4 regions of the Bacillus cereus group sp. BfR-BA-01430 genome follow, and region 2 is predicted to be linked to each of the others. Evidence: predicted binding sites of a transcription regulator. Region 2 holds the regulator's gene; each other region holds the start of a gene.

Region 1 (5,036 bases), on a different contig from region 2:
ATGCATCACTTCATCATAATCTAGTACGCTAGCAGTAATTGGTGCAAATTCTGGTCCTACTTGCGCTTTTGACTTTTCGTCTTTCCCGCCATTAATAGCGTATAGTAAAGCCTTCGCTAAGTTTGCACGAGCTCCGAAGAATTGCATTTGTTTACCAATTCTCATTGCGGATACACAGCAAGCAATACCATAGTCATCGCCATATTCTGGACGCATAATGTCATCATTTTCATATTGAATTGCAGATGTTTTAATAGACATTTTTGCACAGTAGTTTTTAAATTTCTGTGGTAATTGCTTAGACCAAAGAACTGTTAAGTTTGGCTCTGGCGCAGGTCCTAAATTGTCTAATGTATGCAAGAAACGGAATGAGTTTTTTGTTACTAATGGACGACCGTCAAGTGCAATACCACCGATAGATTCAGTTACCCAAGTTGGGTCACCAGAAAATAATTCATTATAATCAGGAGTTCTCGCAAATTTTACAAGACGTAATTTCATAATGAAATGGTCAACAATTTCTTGCGCTTCCTCTTCAGTTAAAGTGCCATTTTCTAAATCTCTTTCAACATAGATATCTAAGAATGTTGAAGTACGTCCAAGACTCATTGCAGCCCCGTTTTGTTCTTTAATTGCTGCAAGATAAGCAAAGTATAACCACTGGAATGCTTCTTGTGCATTTGTCGCTGGTTTCGAAATATCAAAACCGTGAGAAGCTGCCATTTCTTTTAACTCTTGAAGTGCACGAATTTGCTCAGATAATTCTTCACGTAGACGGATAACATCTTCACTCATTACACTTCCTGTTAGATTTAAATCCTCTTTTTTCGCTTCAATTAAACGATCTACCCCATACAATGCTACGCGGCGATAATCACCAATAATACGTCCACGTCCATATGCATCTGGAAGGCCAGTAATAACACCTGATTTACGAGCTGCTCTCATTTCTGGAGTGTAAGCATCAAATACACCTTGGTTATGAGTTTTGCGCCAATCTCTAAAGATACGACTTAATTCTTCATCCATTTTAAATCCATATGCTTCACAAGATTGCTCTGCCATACGAATACCACCAAATGGTTGTAAAGAACGTTTAAATGGTTGATCTGTTTGAACACCTACTACTTTTTCAAGCTCTTTATTTAAATATCCTGGACCATGTGATGTAATAGAAGAAACAATTTTTGTGTCCATATCAAGAACGCCACCATTTTCACGTTCTTGCTTAGTTAGATCCATTACTTGATCCCAAAGTTTTTTCGTTGCTTCTGTTGCTCCCGCTAAGAAGGATTCGTCACCTTCGTAAACGTTTACATTATTTAAAATGAAATCGCGAACATCAATCTCTGCTTTCCATTTTTCACCTTTAAATTTTTCCCATGCATGTTTTACAGTTTCTAATACTTGAGTCATCCTAATCTCCTCCATTTTTTGATTAGTACAGGACTAAGATTTTTTATATAACAGCTTACACATTTAGAATACTACTTTTTTAAAAAAATGAACAAGATAGTTGTGACACATTTGTGAAACGTTGAGCAAACAACTATATAGATAGTGTTAATATTAGTTTAATACTCTTTTCAATTGGCTCTTTCCTTAATTATATTTTTTTAGTATCCTTATAAACGAATCCTATTCTGTGGTATAAAAAGTCATACCCATTATAAACTGTAATACCCTTACCTCTTATTCTGTTATATTGTTTTTATGACAGAATAGACGAAGTGTACCAAATCGGTACACTTCTTTTTTATAGCTTTAAACTTTAAACCTTACGACGAACAGGCCTCATCACGAATCATTATTTAATCATTCTCTATTTCACGAAACCACTGAATCGTCTCTTTCAATCCTTGTTCCCATGAAACATTAGGATGGAATTGACATGTTTCTCTTAGCTTTGTAACATCAGGCTTTCGATTCGGAATTTCTTCAAACCCATGTGGATACACCTTTTCAAATGGTACATGAACAATTTTGGAAGATGAATTCGTCAATTGATGAATATCTTGTGCTACTTCTTGAATACTTTTTTCGTCTTCAGATCCTATATTAATGATTTCTCCATTTACATTTTCATCCATTGCGGAAATTGTCGCTTCTACCGCATCACTTACATACGTAAAACAACGCGTTTGCTTTCCATCTCCATATACAAGAAGATCATCACCTTGAAGAGCTGCACGAATAAATCGTGGAATCACCCCAGCATATGGACCATCTTTTGCTCTTGGGCCATAAATATTAAAATAACGGACAATTGTTACTGGTAATCCTTGTAGCGCATATCCTAAACACAATGTCTCTTCTAATGTTTTACAAATTGCATAACTCCACCGAATTTTAGATGTTGCTCCATATAACCGATCACCATCTTCCGAAAACGGTGGCGTTCCTTTTCCATACACTTCAGAAGTGGAGGCGAAAATCACTTTCTTCTTTCCCGTTAATGCTGCTTGTAAAATATTTCTTGTTCCATCAAAATTCGTTTCAATTAATTCAATACTTTTTTCCATCGTAGTCTTTACACCTAAAATAGCAGCTAAATGAAATACAACATCATGCTGATCTACCAATTCATACATCGAATTTTTATCAAGAATACTAATCGGAATAATTGGAATTTTTTCTATTAACTCTTCATGATATTTACTTTTTCCTTTATAAAAATTATCAACAATCGTAACTTGATGACCTCTTTTCACAAGTTCTTCCGCTAAATGTGATCCAATAAATCCTGCTCCACCTGTAATCAAACAACGTTTCTTCATGCACTCACCTTCTTTAGTACACCTCGTGTATCTATTACATGTCCCATTCCTTTACATATATTCCAATCTATATTGGAATGATCTGTTACAATTAGTATACAATCTGCTTTTTCTAATATTTTCTTCTCAAGTGGAATAGAATCATATATTTCGTCTCCAATTTTTGCAGATGAAATATATGGATCGTGATATTGTACTTTATATCCCTCGTTTATTAACAGCTCGATGATTGGTAATGCTGGAGATTCTCGTAAATCATTTACATCTTTCTTATACGCAATACCAATCAGAAAGACAGTTCCTGGAGGAGCACTCCATTCTTTCACCTGCGTTACAATTTGTTGTGGCATCTTTTCATTAATCATATGAGCTGCTTCGATTAATTGACTTGATCGCCCTAGCTGTCTTGCTTTCCACTGAAAATATAAAGGATCAACTGGGATACAATGCCCTCCTATTCCTGGTCCCGGCCAATATGGTGTAAAACCAAATGGTTTTGTCGCCGCAGCTTCAAGAGCTTCACGAAAATCAATCCCTAACTTTTCACAAAGTATATTCAACTCATTTACTAAGGAAATATTAACTAAACGCTGAATGTTTTCAAATAACTTACACATCTCTGCTACTTTTGGAGAACTAACTGGAACGACTGTATCAAATACAGTACTATACAATTTTTGGACTTGTTGCTTACATCTCTCAGTTTGACCACTAATTACTTTTGGAATAGTTTGCACTGTATATTGCTGATTCGCTGGATCGATTCGCTCTGGTGAGTATCCAATATAATAATCTTTTCCAACTTCTTTACCTGATTGAGCAATGATCGGAATGATGACTTCTTCCAATGTACCCGGATATGTGGAACTTTCAAAAATGAAGGTTTGTCCTGCTTGAAGGTTTTGTTTTATATAATGAGAGGCTGCAATAAGAGCACTTAAATCAGGTTCTTTTTGTTTATTAATTGGCGTTGGTACCGTAACAATCACATACTCGCTCTTTTGAAATTCTTCTATCCCTGTATGAGGCGTATAAGCTACCAACTGCTTGTTTTGCACCAAACCTTTTAAGATATTCGAAGAAACATCTGGTATATAGCTATCTCCTTTTTCAATTCGTTCTATTTTTCGTTTATCTTTATCTAATCCGACTACGTTATATCCTCTTTCCGCAAAATGTATCGCTAAAGGAAGACCAACATAGCCCAATCCAATGACAGTTATCTTCCCACTATCATTCATTTTTTCTTCTCCTTTCTCTTTTGCCATATTTACTTCGCTGTTTATGAAATGAGCGTAGCGAAGTTTATCAAAAATACTATTCATTATTAAAAAAATAATGTAATAGTCTATTAAAAACGTTTACTAGTTTTCTCCAGTGTTTACTTAATAGACGCATTCTTAACTTTTTTCATTTATATAAAATAATATGGATAATACATCTGTACATCTTAATGTATACAAGTATTACTGATTTTGTGATAGGTAAGTCATACATTTCCAGAAAAATTAGTAGTTTCGTACATAAAGTGAAACTTTCATCAGCAAAAGCTTTCTTTATCCCCAACAATCGGGCTGTCCTAAAATAGCAGATAAGCTCATTACATAAAGTGAAACTTTAATCAGTGGGGGTTTTCTTCATCCCCCACTGATTATGAGCCTTCACCAATCGGGCTGTTACGGGCAGTTAATCTCCCACCTATCTTCCTTGCTTCTCTCTGAATCTTGAGGTGGGAGTCTTACTGCCCTAAAATAGCGGGATAAAAAAGCAGATGATGTCTCATCTGCCTTTTTTGCTTCTACTCTTTTAACGTAATTAGTGCAGCTACAGCATAGTATACTGCCTTTGGTATTTCAGTCTGTTCTGCTACTGATATCGTAATAAGTGAACCTCCACTGGCTGAAAAATACTGAATAGCTTCGAATGGAATCCCACCTTCTTTTACATCGATATAAGTTCCATCACGCCAAATTCCTTTCTGCAACGTTGCTGATAGATCACCTGTAACCTTTCCAATCTCGTTTCCATTTGATAACAAAAAAATCCATTCCCACTTTGTTAACTTTAATAGTTGATTTAATTCTCCTATTTTTTCTCCATCCACATGATAAAATGAATAAGAATTCCTTATCCCTCTCTTTTTTTTAATTCGTAATACCTCTTTCCCAATTTGATTGTATAAATAAAATTGCTTTTCATATGTTCCTTTCGAAAAGAATGACAAAATACATTTCCAAACTTTTTGTCTATGTGAATGAT
Region 2 (5,036 bases):
CGGCAGGTACCATTGCGTATAAGCAAGGGAAGCGTGCTACATTTGCATTAAATGCAAACCCGGGTTTAAATATAGAAGATTAGTTATACACAAAATTAACCACAAGTTGTGGATAAAACCCACATTATCTGTTGATAATGTGGGTTTTATTGTGAATATAAAATGTGAATAACTTTTCGGGTGTTTGTGGATAATGTGGAAAAGTTACTTTAACTTTTGTTTTATAAAGGTGGATATGTGTATAATGTTGTGGATAGAAAAGAATAGGTCAGATATCTGATGACACAAAGTTGCTTCAAGTGGGTAAAAAAAATAAGGTAGCTCAAGAATATGTAGCTACCTTAATGAAAGGTCCTCAACAATTAGACTGTTACGGACAGCTGTATTTTCATCTATCTGCCTTGTTTCTTTCTGTATCTTATTGTTTATAAATAGTGAGATAAATGGAGAGGTTACATATGTAGTTCTTCCCATTCTCCCATATTTTTTTCTAATTGTTCTTGAAGATTTTGTTTCGCTGCTGTAATTTCACTTGCACGTTCATAGTCTGTATATACTTCAGGCAGACAGAGCTGAGTTTCTAATTCTTCGATTTCTTCTTCGATTTTAGAAATGTTTTGCTCCAGTTCCTCAATTTTTCGCATCCGTTGTCGTTCTAACTTTTTACGTTCTTTTTCTTCCGTATAACTTAACTTTTCTTGTGCAAAGTTTTTGGGGACAGAAATTTCTACTTCTTTTTGTGCAAATTCTGCACGCTCAATCATTTCATTTTTCTTTTCAATATAGTAATCATAGTCGCCTAAATATTCTTTCGCACCGTCTGTTGATAACTCAACGACTGTAGTTGTGACACGGTTAATAAAATAGCGATCATGAGATACGAATAAAAGAGTTCCTGGATAATCAATTAAGGCATTCTCTAGAATTTCTTTACTATTTAAATCAAGATGGTTAGTTGGTTCATCGAGAATTAATAGGTTTGCCTTTTGCATCATTAATTTTGCTAGCGCTAATCGGGCTTTTTGCCCACCGCTAAGAGAAGAGACTGGCTTTAATACATCATCACCTGTAAATAAAAAATTACCAAGTAGTGTGCGAATTTCTTTTTCTGGTGCTAGTGGGTAATCATCCCATAGCTCATCTAACACACGTTTAGATGATGTTAAGTTTGCTTGTTCTTGATCATAATATCCAACAGATACGTTTGAACCGAAAGAAATCTCGCCATGTAATGTCTGTAACTTGTTCACAATAGATTTTAATAATGTAGATTTTCCAATTCCATTCGGCCCAACTAGTGCAACGCTATCCCCCCGAGTTAAACGCATATTTACATGTTCGATAATAGGATTTTCATCATAGCCAATTGAAACATCTTTTAATTGGAGGACATCATTCCCGCTTTGTTTTTCAATATCGAAATGGAACGATGCGGATTTGGAATCTCCGACGGGTCTAGTAAGTAATTCCATTCGCTCCAATTGTTTGCGTCGACTTTGTGCTCGCTTCGTTGTAGAGGCACGTGCAATGTTCTTTTGAACAAAATCTTCAAGTTTTGCGATTTCTTCTTGTTGTTTCTCATAGCGCTTCATTTCTTGCTCATATTGTGCAGCTTTTAACTCTAAATATTTACTATAGTTGCCAACATATCGTCTACTTTCTTTATTAGAAATTTCATATACTTGAGTAACAAGTTTATCTAAAAAGTAACGGTCATGAGAAACGATTAAGATCGCACCAGGATATCCTTGTAAGTATTGTTCCAACCACGTTAATGTATCAATATCTAAATGGTTGGTCGGTTCATCTAATATGAGTAAATCAGGGCGCGTTAATAATAATTTTCCAAGAGCTAATCTTGTTTTTTGCCCACCGCTTAATGTAGAAATAGTTGTTTGGTGTGTTTCAGATGGGAAGCCGAGACCGCTTAAAATCGAGCGAATATCAGCTTCATATTGATAACCACCTTGATTTTTATAATCTAACTGTAGTTGATCATACTCACGAAGTAATTTTTCGTAGACGACAGCATTTGAGAAGTTTTCTTCTAATCCCATCTCATGCTCTAACCTTCGCAGTCTTTTCTCCATCTCCTGTAAATGTGTGAAGACAGTTAGCATCTCATCCCAAATTGTTAAAGAAGTTTCTAATCCAGTATTTTGAGCTAGGTAGCCAATTGAAACATCTTTTGGCTTTATTATTTCACCGCTATCATGAGACAATTCTCCGGCGATTATTTTTAATAATGTAGATTTTCCAGCGCCGTTTCGGCCGACTAGTGCAATACGGTCTTTTGTTTGAACTTCCAATTTAATATGAGTTAGAATTGTTTCAGCACCGTATAATTTTGAAAGCCCATTCACTTGTAATAAAATCAATGTTTTCACCTCAAATAAATTCTTAACTTTGCCATGTTTATATTTCTCAATCATACTAAAAATAGTGTATAGTTTAAAATAAAGAGAGTTTTTCTTTCTTTCTTTATTATACAAGGAATGTTATAAGTGCTAAACTTTTGTATTTATTCCAAGTATACGAACAAAGATAGGAAGAGAGGAGAGGTTATATGGATCAGCAAAAGATTCCGCAGGCCACAGCCAAAAGATTGCCTCTATACTATCGATTTATCCAAAACTTATCTCTTTCTGGTAAGCAACGTGTTTCATCAGCAGAATTGAGTGAAGCGGTGAAGGTAGATTCCGCAACAATTCGAAGAGATTTCTCATATTTTGGAGCGTTAGGGAAAAAAGGGTATGGATATAATGTAAATTATTTATTATCATTTTTCCGTGAAACGCTTGATCAAGATGATATAACACGCGTGGCACTTATTGGAGTAGGGAATTTAGGGACCGCTTTCTTACATTATAATTTCACAAAAAATAATAATACGAAAATTGAAATGGCATTTGATGTCGATGAAGAGAAAGTTGGAAAAGAAATCGGAGGAATTCCTGTATATCATTTGGATGAATTGGAAGAGCGCCTAACAAGTGATATACAAGTGGCAATATTAACAGTACCTGCTAACGTTGCACAAGCTGTAGCAGATCGATTGGCTTATACAAGTGTACACGGTATTTTGAATTTTACACCGGCACGATTAAATGTATCAGAAAAAATAAGGATTCATCATATTGATTTAGCGGTAGAATTACAAACGCTTGTTTATTTTCTGAAAAACTATCCACAGTAAAACGCAGAGGGACTCCCTCTGCGTTTTACTGTTTTTTCTTTATGAATTTAACTAAAATCAGTCGAAGCGCTAGATTAAAGTCAATTGTTGCCATAGCAGCGAACAGTATTGTCCAAATGTTCCAAACAGTATCTGTTGCCTTCATAATAGCAAAGACTACAAAGACGCAGCCAAGAAGGAAATATAGTGCTGCCATGAACAAAGGTGAATTTCTCATGTTAAAAATCCTCCGATAAAGCCTTGCATTTTTTCAGCTTCTTTCATTAGCTCTTGTATTTGTTCGTTATTACTTATGAAAACTTGAACTACTGCGACTGCCGTATTCATTCCAACATGAGCCATAATCGGAACGATAATTCGACGCGTTTGCACATATAAAAAGGCAAACACAAGGCCCATAGCAGTGTATATTAATAAGTGTGTAAAATCAAAATGGATAGCAGCAAACACAAGCGAACTAATAATTGCTGCGATAAAGAAGTTGAACTTTTTATATAATGTACCAAATAGAATCTTTCTAAATACAATTTCTTCTAAAATAGGTCCTATTATTGAGATAACAATAAGGAACCATGGAGTCGTTCTTGCAATTTCCATTAAATGTGCGGTATTTTCAGAGCCAGGCTTAATACCTAGTACACGCATTTCGATGACACCTGCAATTCCTTGAGCAAAAAATGCCATAAAGAAGCCAATAAAAATCCAACCAATTGTCGCAGGGATATTCGTGCGTTTTGTATCCAAATGTCTATCGCGAATGTCTGTTCTAAGTAATAACAAGATAATACATAATGCGATAAAGAAGCTAATAATAGCCCAATGACCGGTTAGAAGTTGAAGTTTTTCTTCCCTGGTAAATCCTCTATTATCATATAGCCCAGTTTTTGCAAGAAGGGGCAAGCCAATGATTCCTGATAACTGCATAACAATGTATGTAACGACAATCCACCAATATTGCTTTTTCAAATGGGATAACCATCCTTTCTAATTTTATCTTATGAGATAAGGCCGGATTACATGTAATCAGCCAGCCGAATATATGTAAGTATTGCCTTTATGAAAAATTTTTGTTTAAAAATAAAATAGGAGACAGGAAAAAGGTGTTCGAATAGAGAAAACAACTTATGGTATCTTTCCTATTGTAACATACGATAGGTGGAAACGTTGATTCATATATAGAGTTCTATAAAAAATGATGCTTTGTAGAAAAGTTTATATCGTGATTTGAGAAAAAATTATGATTTTTTTACTTGCAAAAGAAATTGAGATTATTTATTATTATAAGTGTGTTAGCACTCGGAAGACTCGAGTGCTAATAAAGAATTTACATAGAAAAATGAGGAGGTTATTGTTCATGCTAAAGCCATTAGGTGATCGCGTTGTAATTGAACTTGTTCAAGCGGAAGAAAAAACAGCAAGTGGTATTGTATTACCAGACACTGCAAAAGAAAAACCACAAGAGGGTAAAGTTATTGCAGTAGGTACTGGGCGAGTGCTTGAAAATGGTGAGCGTGTTGCTTTAGAGGTAGCAGCAGGCGATCGTATCATCTTCTCAAAATATGCAGGTACTGAAGTGAAATATGAAGGTGCAGACTACTTGATTTTACGTGAAAGTGACATTTTAGCAGTTATCGGTTAATTATATATTTAAAAAATCCAAGGGGGTCAAATATTATGGCAAAAGATATTAAATTTAGTGAAGAAGCACGTCGTTCGATGCTTCGCGGTGTCGACACTCTTGCAAACGCAGTAAAAGTAACACTTGGACCAAAAGGTCGCAACGTTGTACTTGAGAAAAAATTTGGTTCACCACTTATTACAAATGACGGTGTAACAATCG
Region 3 (5,036 bases), on a different contig from region 2:
TTTCTTCTTTTGTGGTTGCCCCATTAGCGACAGCTTCTTTATAAATTTCAATGCCATTCTTTTCGAAAGTCGGATAAGAAGGAAGCCAGCCAAGACGAGCTGCTAATACATTGTAATCACCATGATGTTGATAGCGTGAGTTGCCAACAACTGGTGATGCTAAATGACCGACTGGTGTATCTTCATAACGCCACTGATCTGTTACAAAATAGAAGAATGATGTCCCGTTTTGTAGCTTTGGAGGACCTTGCCAGTCTCTTGCCATCGCAATGGTTTGCCATCCTTCGGCTGGACGTAATTTTTCTTGCCCGACATAATGTGCCCAACCACCGCCATTTACGCCTTGTGCCCCAACGAGAAGAACGAGGTTTAAAACAGCGCGATAAATCGTATCAGAGTTAAACCAATGGTTAATACCAGCACCTACAATAATCATGGAGCGACCATTTGTATCGATAGCATTTTGAGCAAACTCACGAGCGATTTGAATGACTAAGTCTCGTTTTACACCTGTAATGTTTTCTTGCCATGCTGGTGTAAATGGAATCGAATCATGAAAGTCTTTTGACTCTTGGCCGCCAAGTCCACGGTTTACGCCGTAGTTAGCTAATGTTAAATCGTACACAGTTGTAACGAAAACATCACCATCTCGTGTTTTAATTTTCTTCACTGGAATTGTTCGTTCTAGTATTTGATTTCCTTCATCAGAGAAGTATGGAATCTGTACAGTACAAGCGGCATCTTCCATGCCAAGTAAAGAAAGACGTGGATCAATCTTTTTCCCCGTTTGCTCATCCTCTAAGCGCAAGTTCCATTTCTTCTCGTTATCCCAACGAGAGCCCATTGTGCCGTGAGGAGTGGCAAAATCATTCGTGTTATCATTCCAAAGAACAGGCTTCCATTCGCCATGCTTTGTTTCACGGCCAATATCACTTGCATGTAAGAATCGATCTGCTATGAATTGGTCTCCTTGTTGTTTTAATGTGACGAAGAACGGGAAATCAGTATATTGTTTTGCATAATTTGTGAAGTATTCCACTTGTTTGTCCACATAAAACTCTTGTAAAATGACGTGCCCCATTGCCATCGCAAGCGCGCCATCTGTCCCTTGTTTTACGCTCATCCAGTCATCAGCAAATTTTGTAGATTCAGCAAAGTCAGGACTTACAGAAACGACTTTTGTTCCCTTATAACGCACTTCAGCTAAGAAGTGAGCATCTGGCGTTCTTGTCATTGGCACATTTGAACCCCATGTCATAATGTAGCCAGAGTTGTACCAATCACTACTTTCTGGCACATCCGTTTGATCACCCCAAATTTGTGGGGAAGCGGGTGGGAGGTCAGCGTACCAATCATAGAAGCTAAGCATAGGTCCGCCCATTAGCTGCATAAAGCGGCTACCAGCAGCATGACTTAACATAGACATGGCTGGAATTGGTGAGAAACCAACGTTTCGATCGGGGCCATATTTCATTACTGTATATAGTAAGGAGGTTGCAACAAGCTGCAATACTTCATCCCAGTTCGCACGAATGAATCCACCTTTACCACGTGCACTTTTATAGGTGCGAGCTTTTTCAGGATTTTCTACAATGCTTTTCCAAGCATCTAATGGTGATGCATGATTTTGAAGTTCTTCCTTCCACATATTCCAAAGGACGCCTCGTACATATGGATATTTCACGCGAAGTGGACTATAAATGTACCAAGAAAAACTTGCACCGCGTGGACAACCACGAGGCTCAAAATCCGGCATATCAGGGCCAGTAGTTGGATAATTTAATTCTTGCCCTTCCCAAGTTACAATTCCATCTTTTACATAAATGTTCCAACTACAAGAGCCAGTACAGTTTACTCCATGTGTAGAGCGGATGACTTTATCATGTTGCCATCTTTTTCGATAGACATTTTCCCATTCACGATCTTCATATGTTTCTTGTGTATGGTTCTCGTTATAGCGATCTATTGGAGAAAAATATTTTAAACGTTTCATGAATGCTGAAGATTTCTTTTTCATACTGCTCACTCCTTTATTACCTCTTGTTTTCTTATCTTCACTATAAGAGGAGGGCATAAATAGGGATGTGATATCTATCACAGTTCAACAGATTGTCAAAAATCAAAATGTAATGTTTTTCGTAAAAATGTGGTGTTTTTCACATTTCATTATGTGTTTTTCGTGTAGAATGAAGGAGAAAAGAAAAAGTAGCCTCTCAAATAGAGAGACTACTCAATACTACAAATAGAGGAGGGGCAATCTTCACAAGAAATTTCACATTTTAAAAATTGTAAATTATGAATTGTGATTTTTCCTTTCTGAATAGAAAGGATTCCTTGTTTTTTTAATTCATTTAACATACGATTGACACTTTCGCGTGAAGTAGCACAGAAGTTAGCGAGTTCTTGATTTGTTAAAGGCAAATCAATCAAGATACCATTTTCTTTTAAAATACCGTAGCTATTTGTCATGCGAATGAGTGTGGAATATAAAGCTCCTTTTTTTCCATGCAATACTAAATCACGAAATTTTGTTTGCATTCTTCTTAGATGCTCACTAATCCATTTCATAAATTCAAACGCAAGAGCTGGCTTTTGAAGCAGTGCTTTTTCTAAGGCATCTCGTTTTATTACACCAATCTCAACTTCTTCGAGACATTTTGCATTTAATAAATACTTTGCATGATCTGCAAATAGTGTTAATTCGCCGATAATATCATCCTTTGAACAAATGCGAAGTGTTAACTCTTGTCCATCAGCGCTAATTTTACTAATTTGTACTTTTCCAGATCGAATGATATAGAGCTCTTTTGCTTCTATACCTTCTTGAAAAATATAGCTTCCTTTGCTGACTTTCATTTTATATTCAACAGATGCAAGTAGTTCTTTTAAATCATTTGATAATGCCGTACGATTTGTCACAGCAATCACCTTTCTTTTTCGAGCAGTCTATCCTTTATTTTGAGTGTAAGCATGATGAAAATGCAAGTAATATTTCCTGTATAGTATAAGAAATAAGTTCATTTTTATATAAAGAAGTAGATGTTTCATGCAAACATCTGTTAAGTATAATAGTATTATAGGAAGTTTTTTATTGTTTCATCCATTTTTTTCTACTCGTTTTTTAGTATGCTTATTAAAAAAGTAACGAAAACTTTTAGTAGTGGATGACTGATAAAGAGCATTACTATAATAATGATTTCATTCAATAAATAGACAGTATTCACCTTGAGACAGTTTGTTTCAAGGTTTTTTTGTGGGGAATTTTTCCTTCAATGTGAACAAATTACGAACGGATTTGTGAAGAATTTTTGAATGGCGCACATGATGTGAGAAATATCACAACAAATATTAGATTACTTGATTATGATGAAGGCAAATAAAATATGGAAAGCAAACAAAGAACACGAGCTAAAACATCGCAGTTCAAAAATATATTATAATAGAATGAAGAAAGATAGGAATGAAGCAAAAAGGAGGGGTGATGATGCACGAGAAGGTGAGAGATTCTTTCGAGCGCCCGCTTCAAGACTTACGGATTTCAGTTATAGATCGCTGTAATTTTAGATGCACATATTGTATGCCGGCCGAAGTATTTGGACCAGATTATGCTTTTTTACAAGAAGAAATTTTACTTACATTTGATGAGATTGAAAGATTAGCAAAATTATTTGTTGGCATGGGTGTAAAGAAAATTAGACTTACAGGCGGAGAACCATTACTTCGAAAAGATTTACCGAAGCTGATTAAGCGTCTGGCAAGTCTTGATGGTATAACGGATATTGGGCTAACAACAAATGGTATCCATTTGACGAAACAAGCAAAAGCATTAAAGGAAGCGGGCTTACAACGAGTAAACGTTAGTTTGGATGCGATAGAAGATCATGTATTTCAGAAAATAAATGGACGGAATATTAGTACGAAACCTGTGTTAAAAGGGATTATAGCTGCTAAAGAAGCCGGTCTTGAAGTAAAGGTAAATATGGTTGTGAAAAAAGGAATGAATGATAGTCAAGTTCTTCCAATGGCTACTTATTTTAAAGAACAGGAAATACCGCTGCGTTTTATTGAATTTATGGATGTTGGGAGTACGAACGGATGGAATTTCGAACAGGTAGTTACAAAACAAGAATTAATTGAGATGATTGGCAATGTATACCCGATTGAACCTGCTGAACCACAATATTTCGGAGAGGTCGCAAAGCGTTATCGTTATATAGGAAGTGATGTGGAAGTTGGATTTATCACTTCTGTTTCTGAATCATTCTGTTCTTCATGTACAAGAGCGCGAATTTCAGCTGATGGAAAGTTTTATACGTGTTTGTTTGCGACAGAAGGTACGGATTTAAGAGCGTTGCTTAGAACAAATTGTTCTGATAATGAGTTATTACAAGTCATGCAAGATGTATGGAGATATCGAAAAGACCGATATTCTGATGAGCGGACAGAAGAAAGCGCGAAAAATCGCGCAAAAATTGAAATGTCTTATATTGGAGGATAAGAAGGGGGAAAAACATTGCAGGAACGTTATTCAAGGCAAATATTATTTCCAAGTATTGGTGAAGCTGGACAAAGGAAAATAAGAGAAAAGCATGTATTGCTTATTGGTGCTGGCGCTCTTGGCGCTGCCAATGCTGAAGCACTTGTTAGGGCAGGAATCGGAAAACTGACCATTGCGGATCGAGATTATGTCGAGTGGAGCAATTTGCAGCGGCAGCAATTATATACAGAAGAAGATGCAAAGCAATATAAGCCAAAGGCAATTGCAGCTGTAGAACATTTACAGAAGATTAATTCTGAAGTTGAGATTATTCCAGTTGTGACGGATGTGGCGATACAAGAAATGGAAGAATTCATACAAGATGTAGATTTAATAGTAGATGCAACAGATAATTTTGATACGCGTCTTCTTATTAATGATATTTCACAAAAATATAATGTACCTTGGATATATGGAGGGTGCGTTGGAAGTTATGGCGTAACATATACAATTCTTCCAGGAAAAACACCGTGCTTCCGCTGTTTGATGGAGCATCCGA
Region 4 (5,036 bases), on a different contig from region 2:
ACCATAAAAAATAATCAATAATCCGAACTTTTATCTTTTACATAAAAACGAATATGATATCAATAAAAATCAATTTATCTCTTATTTACAAAGGCCTTAACCATTCTAACATAAATTTAAATTCACATCCTTATATTTCCGAAAAAAATTACAATAAACATAAAAAACTTATTAATGTTCGTCTTTTATAAATCCACAAAAAAGGTATCAGATTTTCTCTGATACCTCCTAATTACATAGTTTGTTCTTTTCCTTCTACTTTAGAATCTTCCCAGCACTCTGTATTTTCTAGCCCTGGAATCGAACTTGCATGAAACACTGGGTCTTTTCCTTGTTTCTTTTGTTTTACATAGTCTGATAATGCTGTAAAGGCAAACTTAGATAGAAATACAATCGCCACTAAGTTAATAACAGCCATAATTCCCATAAATAAATCCGCTAAATCCCACACAACTTGAATTGTAGCTACAGAACCAAGTATAACCATACCAAGCACTGCAATTCGATAAACGATTAATATCCCTTTACTTCCATTTAAGAATTCAATATTTGTTTCACCATAATAGTAATTCCCAACAAGTGAACTAAATGCAAATAAGAAAATCGCGACTGCTACAAAAATAGATGCCCAAGGTCCAATATGTTGACTTAATGCTTGTTGTGTTAATTGGATACCATTTGTATTGGTTAATCCTGATACATCTGATAATAAAATAATAAATGCTGTACAACTACAAATTAGCAATGTATCTGTAAATACCCCTAATGTTTGGATAAATCCTTGTTTGACTGGATGTGTTACATTCGCAGTTGCTGCTGCGTTTGGCGCACTCCCCATACCAGCTTCATTTGAAAATAATCCACGTTTTACCCCTAATAAAATAGCCGCTCCAAATCCACCACCAACAACTTCTTTAATTCCAAAAGCATGTAAAATAATTTCTTTAAATAAGCTTGGAATCTCTGCAATATTTGTAATGACTACAAACAGGGCAACTCCTATATAAATAAGTGCCATAACAGGAACAATCATTTCGACAGCACGAGCAATTCGTTTTACCCCACCAAAAATAATAATTGCTAACAGCCCAGCCATTACAACCCCGACTAATCTACTATCTGCATGAAATGCGCCATCAAATGCTGCTGCTACAGTATTTGACTGTACGGCATTAAAAATCAAACCAAAACTAACTGTAATTAAAATAGAGAAAATAGCACCTAGCCAGCGCTTATTTAGTCCTTTTTCCATATAATACGCCGGTCCCCCGCGGAACGTATTTCCATCTTTCACTTTATAAATTTGCGCTAATGTACTTTCTACAAAAGCAGATGCACCACCAATTACCGCAATCAGCCACATCCAAAACACAGCCCCAGGTCCACCAGTTGAAATCGCAATTGCTACACCTGCTAAATTACCTGTACCTACACGAGAAGCTGTACTCATACAAAACGCCTGGAACGACGAAACGCCACTCTTTTCCTTTTGTGCTTTACGTGTTTTCGAACTCGCTCCATCTCCTAGTAAGCGAATCATTTCACCAAAATAGCGAATTTGAACAAATTTAACTCGCAAAGAAAAATAAACGCCAATACTAATTAACATCCCAATCATAATATATGTCCAAAGAACATTATTTATATCCGTAATCAATCTCGCTAACATTTCCATCGAATCACTCCCCCTCTTCTAACAATAAGAAAATTATATTCTAAAAAATTTTAAGAATCAACAAGTTTAGACAAAAAAATGTTAGGTTTTATGACATGATTATGTAATTATTTATAACATCGTTTATTTCCTAAACAAACTGGGCATAATTATTTTTCATACAATTGAATTGACAAACAACAAAGCTGTAACTATAATGATTACATCAGATTGATAAAACAACCTGATCATAAAACTATCTATCCACCTTTAGATATATAGCTTTACTACTTATTTTATAAAATTTCGGAGGGATTTCTTATGAAAATTGGAATTATCGGAGCAAGCGGAAAAGCTGGAAGCCGCATTATGAAAGAAGCATTTGACCGCGGTCATGAAGTTACTGCAATCGTACGAAACGCATCAAAAATTACAGACAAGAATGTAAAAGTATTAGAAAAAGACGTATTCGATCTTACTTCTAATGACCTTCAAGTATTCGATGTAGTTGTGAACGCATTTGGCGCTCCAGCTGGTAAAGAGCATCTTCACGTTGATGTCGGCAACGTATTAATTGAAGCAATGAAAGGTGCACCACATACAAAATTAATTGTTGTCGGCGGCGCTGGTAGTCTATTTGTAGACGAAGCAAAAACAACACGAGTATTTGAAACACCAGGTTTCCCAGCAGAATATCTTCCAACCGCTCAAAACCAGGGCAAAAACTTAGAAATTTTACAACAAACAAACGATATTACTTGGGCATTCATTAGCCCTTCTGCTCTATTCGCATTAGGAAAACGTACTGGTTCTTATAAAGCTGGTAAAGATCACCTTCTTGTTAATTCAAAAGGCGATAGCTATGTAAGTTATGAAGATTTCGCTGTAGCAACACTTGATGAAATCGAAAATCCAAAACACGAAAACGAACGCTTCACAGTTGTTTCTGAAGCAGAATAATAAAGTAAAACTCCCATCTAAAATCTTGAGGTGGGAGTTTTACTTCTTATTATAATATCTTCCATCCAAAACCATCCACTCGTTTATCTCTTGTAAGGTGTAGATGATTTAAGCGCTTCAGCTTTTTCCAGCTCATAGCTAATTCTGAGCCTGTTTTTTCCTTGCTCCTTTCACGTAGTACAACTGCATTTTGAATTGTCGCTGTTCCCTTATGAGCTATCCCCTTTAAATTGAAGACAAAATTCCCCTTTTTCATTGATGACCTTTAACCAGTTGCTAGCACTTGATAGGTTCCACTCTTCGCCTTTACTTGAACTATAATCTTTTGTCAAAAAAACTCATCTTTTCATACCACTTCTTATTTTTAACATCAATATAAAATGATGTAACTATTCTTAAATCTCCTCTCCATATTTCACTCGCATCAAAAGCCTCTTCATTCTTTTTATGTAACGCGCGAACTATAATCAAAAAAGGAAAAATGAACAAAACTTACTCATTTTTCCTCTTTCTTCTCTATATTCGACTATATTTTAAAGAATTCTAAAATAAAATGTCTGCTCTCTTCCGTTGTCATCACTAAGTTATGGAATCAAATCCATATAGTTACGAATCATTTTTTATGTTAACATAAGTGTATATAGTATATAATAAAAGATATATATATATTATACACTTGCCGATAAAGGAACTTTTCTATTATGCGGACAAGTCATGTATCGGACAAGTTCATAAATAATAGGTAAGACATTATGATTTTAAATTTCTTCAACTGTAATTAGAAATTTAAAGGTATTGATCTCATTTTGTGAAGCTTTGTATAAAGTTTTGCATTTTTTTGCTGTTCTTACCTATATTCGGGATACTTATTCCACAAAATAAGAGTATTGTTATCGTAAAGGAGAATTGGAGATGCCAGAAACTATCACTCAAACAAAGCCTGAACAAGAATCTGTACAAATTTCTGCTAGCCAAGAACAACTAGATGTACTTGACCAGTTATTAAAACCTGAAGTACAACAATCATTAACTACGCTAGTAGAACAGCTTCCAAAATTAACTGAGCTTGTTAACATTTTAACTAAGTCTTATGATTTCGCACAAACTGTTGCAAATGATGAAGTATTAAAAAGCGACACTGTTGGTGCAATCCAAGAGATTGTAGAACCTGTAAAAGATACTGTAAAAACAATGGCAGCAACTGCTATTGAAGCAAAAGATCGCGCTGAGGAAAGCACTGAAGTTATCGGTCTTTTTGGTTTATTAAAATTATTAAAAGATCCACAAGCACAAAAAATGTTCCGCTTTGTAAATGCTTATCTTCAAATTAGTGCAGAACGCAATAATAAATAATTTATCTTATAACAACAATTAGTAAAGACGGGGGATATCATACTATGTCAAAACAAATTGTCATCTTAGGCGCTGGTTATGGCGGACTTCTTGCCGCTTTAAATGTACGCAAATATTACAGCAAATCAGAAGCACAAGTTACAGTAATTAACCAATATCCAACACACCAAATCATCACAGAACTACACCGCTTAGCAGCAGGTAATGTTTCTGAGCAAGCAATTGCAATGCCACTTACAAAACTTTTCAAAGGAAAAGATATCGATCTTAAAATTGCAACAGTTGAATCTTTCTCAGTAGATAAAAAAGAAGTAAAACTAGTTGGAGGCACTACTTTATCTTATGATGCACTTGTAGTTGCTTTAGGAAGTAAAACTGCTTACTTCGGTATTCCAGGATTAGAAGAAAACAGCATGGTATTAAAATCTGCTGCTGATGCAAACAAAATCTTTAAACATGTGGAAGACCGCATTCGTGAATACGCAAAAACGAAAAATGAAGCTGATGCGACAATCTTAATCGGCGGTGGCGGATTAACTGGCGTTGAGCTAGTGGGTGAACTTGCTGATATTATGCCTAAACTTGCAAAAAGCTACGGCGTAAATCCAAAAGAAGTAAAATTACTTCTTGTTGAAGCAGGTCCAAAAATCCTTCCAGTATTACCAGACGATTTAATTGAACGTGCGACAACTAGCTTAGAAGCACGCGGTGTTACATTCTTAACAGGTCTTCCTGTAACGAATGTTGAAGGTAACACAATCGACTTAAAAGACGGTCAAAAAATTGTTGCGAACACGTTCGTTTGGACAGGTGGCGTACAAGGTAACCCATTAATTGGCGAATCTGGTCTTGAAGTGAACCGTGGCCGTGCAACTGTTGATGACTACTTACAATCTACTTCTCATAAAAATGTATTCGTTGCTGGAGACAGCGCTGTTGTATTCGGTCCAGAAGGCCGCCCATACCCACCAACTGCACAAATCGCTTGGCAAATGGGTGAACTAATTGGATACAACTTATACGCAGCATTAGAAGGAAAAGCCCTTGAAGAGTTTAAACCAGTAAACTC

The links. Region 2 encodes Rex, which represses fermentation and respiration genes when NADH is low (regulators of the CRP and FNR family bind a similar motif). Its sites were predicted from a motif close to TTGTGAAATATTTCACAA; they were not measured.
Positions count from the first base shown of each region.
Region 1: a site for Rex is predicted at 1,528-1,545, ahead of pflB (formate C-acetyltransferase). Genes of this name have one in related genera too.
Region 3: a site for Rex is predicted at 2,145-2,162, ahead of MR058_RS11725 (nitrate reductase subunit alpha). Genes of this name have one in related genera too.
Region 4: a site for Rex is predicted at 3,421-3,438, ahead of MR058_RS10410 (DUF1641 domain-containing protein). Genes of this name have one in related genera too.

Region 1 is NZ_JAKUEW010000006.1:169,695-174,730, reverse strand. It holds gene pflB (formate C-acetyltransferase) at 1-1,416, opposite strand, end outside; gene MR058_RS13160 (NAD-dependent epimerase/dehydratase family protein) at 1,812-2,777, opposite strand; gene MR058_RS13155 (nucleotide sugar dehydrogenase) at 2,774-4,018, opposite strand; gene MR058_RS13150 (sugar ABC transporter ATP-binding protein) at 4,576-5,036, opposite strand, start outside.
Region 2 is NZ_JAKUEW010000026.1:7,812-12,847, reverse strand. It holds gene tsaD (tRNA (adenosine(37)-N6)-threonylcarbamoyltransferase complex transferase subunit TsaD) at 1-83, shown strand, start outside; gene MR058_RS22005 (ABC-F family ATP-binding cassette domain-containing protein) at 453-2,378, opposite strand; gene MR058_RS22000 (redox-sensing transcriptional repressor Rex) at 2,567-3,196, shown strand; gene MR058_RS21995 (YdiK family protein) at 3,222-3,413, opposite strand; gene MR058_RS21990 (CPBP family intramembrane glutamic endopeptidase) at 3,410-4,162, opposite strand; gene groES (co-chaperone GroES) at 4,551-4,835, shown strand; gene groL (chaperonin GroEL) at 4,871-5,036, shown strand, end outside.
Region 3 is NZ_JAKUEW010000005.1:106,889-111,924, reverse strand. It holds gene MR058_RS11725 (nitrate reductase subunit alpha) at 1-2,017, opposite strand, end outside; gene MR058_RS11720 (Crp/Fnr family transcriptional regulator) at 2,227-2,919, opposite strand; gene moaA (GTP 3',8-cyclase MoaA) at 3,485-4,498, shown strand; gene MR058_RS11710 (molybdopterin-synthase adenylyltransferase MoeB) at 4,514-5,036, shown strand, end outside.
Region 4 is NZ_JAKUEW010000004.1:107,967-113,002, reverse strand. It holds gene MR058_RS10425 (alanine/glycine:cation symporter family protein) at 233-1,675, opposite strand; gene MR058_RS10420 (NAD(P)-dependent oxidoreductase) at 1,976-2,614, shown strand; partial or broken gene MR058_RS10415 (hypothetical protein) at 2,664-2,843, opposite strand; gene MR058_RS10410 (DUF1641 domain-containing protein) at 3,527-3,967, shown strand; gene MR058_RS10405 (NAD(P)/FAD-dependent oxidoreductase) at 4,012-5,036, shown strand, end outside.